3 regions of the Arthrobacter sp. YAF16 genome follow, and region 2 is predicted to be linked to each of the others. Evidence: riboswitches for the same ligand, from Rfam matches in the RefSeq annotation. Region 2 holds a riboswitch; each other region holds the start of a gene.

Region 1 (2,191 bases), on a different contig from region 2:
GCTGCGCGACCTCGGTTCGGCCGTCTCGCCGTTCAACGCCTTCCTCATCGCCCAGGGGATCGAGACGCTGAGCCTGCGGGTGGAACGGCACGTCGCCAACGCCCTGCGGGTGGCCGAATGGCTGGAAGCCAGGGACGACGTCGAATCCGTCGCCTACGCCGGGCTGCCGTCCAGCCCCTGGTACGAGCGCGGCCGGAAGTACGGCCCGAAGGGGACCGGCGCCGTCGTCGCGTTCAACCTCGCAGGGGGAGCGGAGGCCGGCAAACGCTTCGTCGACGCCCTCGAGCTGCACTCCCATGTGGCGAACATCGGTGACGTGCGCTCGCTGGTCATCCACCCGGCGTCGACCACGCACAGCCAGCTCTCGCCGGAGCAGCAGGCGGTCGCCGGCGTCAATCCCGGCCTGGTCCGGCTCTCGGTGGGCCTCGAGCACATCGACGACATCATCGCGGACCTCGATGCCGGCTTCCGGGCGGCCAAGAACGCCTGAGGTCACGCAGCACGCCGAATTTCCCCACCTTTGCGGGGATGGCCCCGGGAATCGCCGACACTTCGGGGCGACCCGCCGGGCGCGTCTGTCAAAGGTGGGGAAACTGCGGTGTTGACGGGTCCGGCTGTCACACAGCCGTCACAATCTTCGCGCTTGCGCGGCCGTGTTTCGTAGAATCGACGCAGGTCATGAGTGCCAGTGACAGCCCCGGCTTGCTGGCCGGCAACCCTCCATTTGCGGCGGGGTGCCCCGGGTGAAGACCTGGCCTGCCGGTCAGCTGACGGCGGGCAAGCGCGAAGTTAGGTCCTCACATGACGATTGCCGTCACCCGCACGGGTGTACCCGAAAGCAAACCCTCCACTGTTCCCGACGGCGCTGTTCCCGACGGTGCTGTTCCCGACGGGACGGTGCAGTACCTCCCGATCGGTTCCCTGGCCCTTGAATCCGGTGCCACCCTGCCCGAGGTCACCCTCGCCTACGAGACCTGGGGGACGCTGAACGCCGATGCCTCCAATGCGGTGCTGATCGAGCACGCCCTGACCGGCGACACCCACGTGACCCGCGGCGCCGGCGAGGAACCGGGCTGGTGGGAGGAACTGGCAGGCCCCGGCGCCCCGGTGGACACGGACAAGTACTTCGTGGTCTCCATCAACATCCTCGGCGGCTGCTACGGCTCCACCGGGCCCTCCACGCCGGCCCCGGACGGCCGGCCCTGGGGCTCGCGCTTCCCGCTGGTCACCCTCCGGGACAGCACCGCGGCGGAAGCCCGGCTCGCCGACGCGCTGGGGATCAGCAGCTGGTATGCCGTGCTCGGCGGCTCGCTCGGGGGAGCGCGCGCGCTGGAGTGGGCGGTGACCTACCCGGCGCGGGTGCAGCGCTGCGCCGTGATTTCGGTCGGCGCCAGCAGCACCGCCGAACAGATCGCCTTCGCCCAGGCCCAGACCCTGGCAATCCGCCAGGACCCCAACTTCAACGGCGGCGACTACTACGGCGGCCCGGAACCGCACGCCGGACTGGCCCTCGCGCGCCGGATCGCGCACATCACCTACCGTTCCGCAGCCGAGCTGGACGGGCGCTTCGGACGCAACGCCCAGGCGGCCGAGGCCCCGCTGGAGGCCGGGTCGCTGGCCGGCCGTGGGCGCTACCAGGTGGAGAGCTACCTGGACCACCAGGGCAACAAGCTGGTGCGACGCTTCGACGCCAACAGCTACATCGCCATCACCGAGGCGCTCATGAGCCACGACGTGAGCCGCGGCCGGGGAAGCCTGGAGCAGGCCGTCTCCCTGGCCACCGCGGAGTTCTTCGTGGCGGCCGTGGACTCGGACCGGCTGTACTTTCCCGCCCAATCCCGAGAGCTCGCCGACGCCCTGCCGGGGGAGGTCCCCGTGCACGTCATCGAGGCCCCGATCGGCCACGACGGCTTCCTGACCGAAATCGGCCAGCTCAGCGAGCAGCTCCGGGGCAACTTCTTCGCCTAGCCGGCACCGCCGTGTGTGCATTTTTGCAGACGCACTCTGCGCGATTAGTCGTTGAGCTTGCCTCGATCGAAGTCCATACTCGTGGAGAATGACGCCGTGTGTTCCAACTCACACACACGTAGTCAACCTAATGGTCCACAGGGTGTCGACGACGACACCGAAGGAGTTCGCATGAGCACGGAAAACGCCGCCGCAAGGCGCGCAGAGGAGCCCGACGTCAAGA
Region 2 (2,191 bases):
ACCGGCGGCGTGCGCCAGTTCGCTTACGGCGGCGATGTCCACAATTTCCTGCATGGGGTTCGAGGGAGATTCGAAGAACACGGCCGTCGTCGGCACGGCCAGCGCCGACCGCCACTGCTCTAGGTCCGGGCCGTCCACGAAGACTGTCTCCACGCCCCAGCGCGGCAGGATCTCATTGAGGATGACGAAGCAGGATCCGAAGAGCGAGCGGGCGGCGACCACGCGGTCGCCGGCCCCCAGCAATGCCCCGAGCGCGGTGAACACCGCTGACATGCCCGACGCCGTCGCAAAGCACGCCTCGGTTCCCTCCAACAGCCGGAGGCGTTCCTGGAAGGTGGCCACCGAGGGGTTGCCGTAGCGGGAATAGACAAACCGTTCGTCCTCGCCGGTGAAGGCGCGCTCAGCCGCGGCGGCGGATTCGTAGACGAAGCCCGAGTTCAGGAAGATCGGTTCGGTGGTTTCCTGGAACCCGGTGCGGTCGAGTCCGCCGCGGACGGCCTGGGTGTCCGGGCTCCAGCCCTGGGCATTGGGATTGAAGCTCACTTAGTGCTTTCCAGGTTGGTCGGCAGGCCGTGGTTCTTCCAGCCGTTCACGGTCCGGGCGCCGGTCGGGCCCGGTTCGCCTTCGAAGCCCTCGAGGACGTTGTAGGCGGTGAAGCCGGCCGCCGTGGCGGCGTTCGCGGCGGCGACCGAGCGGGCGCCGGAACGGCACAGGAAGATGAGCTCGGCCGCCGTGGCGCCAGGCGCGTGCTGCCGCAGTTGCCGCTGGAGTTGCTGCTGCAGTTGCTCCAGGAAACGCGGGTTGGGGGCTCCGCCGGCCAGGGTCCACTGGACGAAGAGCGGAGCCTGCCGGTCTTCGGTGCCGGCCCCGGTGACCGGGACGCCGATCTGCGACCATTCCGCCTCGGTGCGGACGTCCACCAGGATGGCGCCCGCCCCGACCTTGGCCCAGGCTTCCTGCGGGCTCAGGTCTCCGGCGTAACTCATGCGTGGCCCTCGCCGGTGAACTCGGCGCCGTCGAGCTCATCCACCGCGTTGGCGACGGCGGCGTCGGCGCTCGCGATCGCGGCCGGCAGCACGACGGCCTGGGCCACGATCACGGTGCTGCCGTTGAAGGTGGCGGAGGGGCTGCCGTGCAGGACGTAGCCCTCGGCCAGGGCGGCCGAAACGCGCTCGCAGAAGCTGCGGTCATCGGGCCCGGTGAACAGCCGGTACGCCAGTCTTTCCTCGGCGGGTCCGGGTGCGGCGGGGGATTGGGCTGGGGCTGTGGCGGGCACAGCGGGTGCGGATGCGTCGGGCACGACGGATCTCCTTACTTTCACGCTTGCAGCTCGAATGGTCGATATGCCGAGTATTCACCTGAGGCACCCCGCCGCGAAAGGGAGGGTTGCCGACCGGCCAGTCAGGGCTTGGCGCCGGGTCTCATTACTCCCCAAAAACGTAGCACTTACGACGCCGGCGGCACCGGCGGCGTCGTCATGTTAAGTCACGCGGACGCTGGCATGGCACCTTTCCGGGGGCGGAGCAGCATCACCCGGGACCGGCCGGATCCTACTCGATCGTGGCGAACAGTTCGTTGAGCTCGGCCGTGAGCTGCCGCCGCAGTTCGGGGGTGCCGATCTCCTTGCCGTCGATGTGGTTCACCGGGGCGAGGAGCCGGATGCTTGAGATGAGCCAGACGGCGTCGGCGTCGTACAGATCGGCAGGTACCAGCGGGCCGTAGCCGAGCTCCCACCCGGCGGCCTTGGCCGCGGTGAACAGGGCGCCCTGCGAGGTGCCCGGGAGGATTCCGCTGTCCAGCTGCGGGGTGATCAGCCGGCGCACGGTGCGGACGCCGCCGGCGCCGTCGTCGCTGGTCTCCAGGTGCGCCAGCAGCACGGTCGACGTCGGGCCCTCCAGGACCCGGCCGTCGGCGGAGGTGAAGATGACGTCGTCCGCGCCCTGGTGGTGGGCGTACCGGAGCGCCGCCATGTTGACCGCGTAGGACAGGGTCTTGGCGCCCAGCAGCAGCCACGGGGCGCGTTCGCCCACCTCGCTGTCGTAGCCGCGGTCCAGCAGGATGACGTCGATGCCGGTCTCGCGCTGCCGGCGGCCGGCTTCCGGCGGCGGGGAGGCCTGCACCCAGCACGTCGGCGTGGCCGCGCCCTCCACGCCGCGGCTGGCGAGCAGCTTCACCACGACCTCGTCCGCTC
Region 3 (2,191 bases), on a different contig from region 2:
AGTTCGGCTGGGGCATGCCGCTGGCGATCTTCGCCAGTTCGATGCTGCGCGGCAGCTACCACCTCTACCAGGGCTTCGGGCCGTTCATCGGAAACGCCGTCATGGGCGTCATCTTCGCGCTGATCTACACGAAGACGCGCCGGGTGATGCCGCTGGTGATTGCGCATGCGCTGCTGGACATCGTGGCCTTCGTCGGATTCAGCCTCTTCGGCAAGGCGATCGGCCTGGGCTGAGCAGGCATAACCCGCGTTGCCCCCAGTGGCCCGCCGCCGGCGACGGGTTAAAGTGTTTCGGCCGCCAGCGGTGGGTGGCATCATTGGCACCCGCTGCTGGCGGCCGAAGTTTTTCGGGCAGGAAGCGTCAGATCGTGACGGCTCCGGAATCGGTTTCGAAGGTGACGGACAGGATTCCCGGCGTCCCGTGCGGGGCCAGCCAGTTCACGTCCACGTCCTCCAGCGGCTTCTCGACCGGTTCACCCAGCCACTCGGTGACCCGCTCGGCCGAGCCCGCGATCGTGAGGGCAGACATCTTCACATTGCTCTCATAGGCGTTGGACGGGTGCAGGGCGGGGTCGCCTTCCCACTTCAACATGTAGGGGACCTGCGGATCCGCGATCAGGCCCAGGATGCCGATCTGCTTCCAGACCAGTTCGCGGCCGTCGGGGAACTTGCGGTTGCCGTTGACGGCGGAGCGGCCCAGCCGCTCCTCAAACGGTGCCAGGTCGTCAACCTCGACGCACCAGCCCATCCAGCCACCGCCGGCGGCCGAGCGGGCGCGGACTGCCTGCCCGAACGGCGCCTTGTCGGAGGCCGGGTGGTCCAGGACCTCCACGACCTCGAGGTACTTGTGCCCGGCAAGCGGGATAATCATGTTGCGGGTCCCGAACCGGGGGTGTATTCCGCCCTTGACGGCTTCGACCCCGAGGGCGGTCGCAATACGTTCGGTGGTGGCAGCCAGGCCATCTTGTTCACAGGCGTAAGAGACGTGATCCATGCGCATGCCCTCATCTTGGCACTTTGTGATGGAGCTCTCAGCTTAGGCTGCCCTTACCGTGATGGGATGTCATTTTCCGGAGCTCACCGCGCGGATTTGCCCGGCCAGAACCACGGCACTTTCCGGCTCCCGGGCGTGCGCCGGGCGGTGGTGGGGCCGTTCTTCATTTTCGTCACAAAGCTATCCAGGCGTAATGGCGCGTTCGTAGACTGAAGCCAGGTCATGAGCGCCAGCATCGAGCCCCGGCTTGCTGGCCGGCAACCCTCCTTGCGCGGTGGGGTGCCCCGGGTGAAGACCTGGCCCGCCGGCGTCCGCCGGCAGGCAAGCGCGGCGCCAGAGCCGTTCCGGCCCCAGAGGCCAGGGGCGGCCTGTGCCCAGTCATTAGGGAGCTCTCCGATGTCCAACGCCTGGTCCTTTGAAACCCGCCAGATCCACGCCGGCCAGGAGCCGGACTCCGCCACCGGCGCGCGGTCGCTGCCGATCTACCAGACGACGTCGTTCGTCTTCCCCAGTGCAGAGAGCGCCGCCAACCGGTTCGCGCTCGCCGAGCTCGCCCCCATCTACACCCGGATCGGCAACCCCACCCAGGACGCGGTGGAACAGCGGGTCGCGAGCCTGGAGGGCGGCCTTGGGGCGCTCCTGCTCAGTTCCGGCCAGGCCGCCGAAACCTTCGCGATCCTCAACATCGCCGAGGCAGGAGACCACGTCGTCGCCAGCCCCAGCCTCTATGGCGGGACCTACAACCTGCTGGCCCACACGCTGAAGAAGTTCGGTATCTCCGTGACGTTCGTGGAGGACCCGGACAACCTTGAGCAGTGGCGCGATGCCGTGCAGCCGAACACCAAGCTGTTCTTCGGCGAGGTGGTCTCCAACCCCCGCCAGGACGTGCTGGACATCGAAGGCGTCGCGGACGTCGCCCACCGGGCCGGGGTGCCGCTGATCGTGGACAACACCCTCTCCACCCCCTACCTGATCCGCCCGATCGAGTGGGGCGCCGACATCGTGGTGCATTCGGCCACCAAGTATCTCGGCGGACACGGTGCCGCGATTGCCGGCGTGATCGTCGACTCCGGCAACTTTGACTTCGGCAAGGACCCGGAGCGCTTCCCCGGCTTCAACACCCCGGATCCCACGTACAACGGCCTGGTCTATGCCCGCGACCTCGGGGCGGACGGGGCGCTGGGAGCGAACCTGTCCT

What was found. Region 2 has a riboswitch for S-adenosylmethionine ahead of AB4Y91_RS00220 (DUF1737 domain-containing protein). Riboswitches for the same ligand answer to the same signal wherever they lie in the genome.
Region 1: another riboswitch for S-adenosylmethionine. It lies ahead of metX (homoserine O-acetyltransferase MetX); the one in region 2 lies ahead of AB4Y91_RS00220 (DUF1737 domain-containing protein).
Region 3: another riboswitch for S-adenosylmethionine. It lies ahead of AB4Y91_RS16580 (bifunctional o-acetylhomoserine/o-acetylserine sulfhydrylase); the one in region 2 lies ahead of AB4Y91_RS00220 (DUF1737 domain-containing protein).

Annotation. Positions count from the first base shown of each region.
Region 1 covers NZ_JBFRDC010000013.1:23,053-25,243, forward strand. The annotation lists gene AB4Y91_RS16580 (bifunctional o-acetylhomoserine/o-acetylserine sulfhydrylase) at 1-490, shown strand, start outside; SAM riboswitch class IV at 675-790, shown strand; gene metX (homoserine O-acetyltransferase MetX) at 802-1,968, shown strand; gene AB4Y91_RS16590 (MFS transporter) at 2,140-2,191, shown strand, end outside.
Region 2 covers NZ_JBFRDC010000001.1:48,126-50,316, forward strand. The annotation lists gene AB4Y91_RS00210 (O-succinylhomoserine sulfhydrylase) at 1-543, opposite strand, end outside; gene AB4Y91_RS00215 (rhodanese-like domain-containing protein) at 540-986, opposite strand; gene AB4Y91_RS00220 (DUF1737 domain-containing protein) at 983-1,300, opposite strand; SAM riboswitch class IV at 1,315-1,429, opposite strand; gene AB4Y91_RS00225 (aminodeoxychorismate lyase) at 1,551-2,191, opposite strand, start outside.
Region 3 covers NZ_JBFRDC010000013.1:20,837-23,027, forward strand. The annotation lists gene AB4Y91_RS16570 (CPBP family intramembrane glutamic endopeptidase) at 1-233, shown strand, start outside; gene AB4Y91_RS16575 (VOC family protein) at 361-999, opposite strand; SAM riboswitch class IV at 1,212-1,327, shown strand; gene AB4Y91_RS16580 (bifunctional o-acetylhomoserine/o-acetylserine sulfhydrylase) at 1,390-2,191, shown strand, end outside.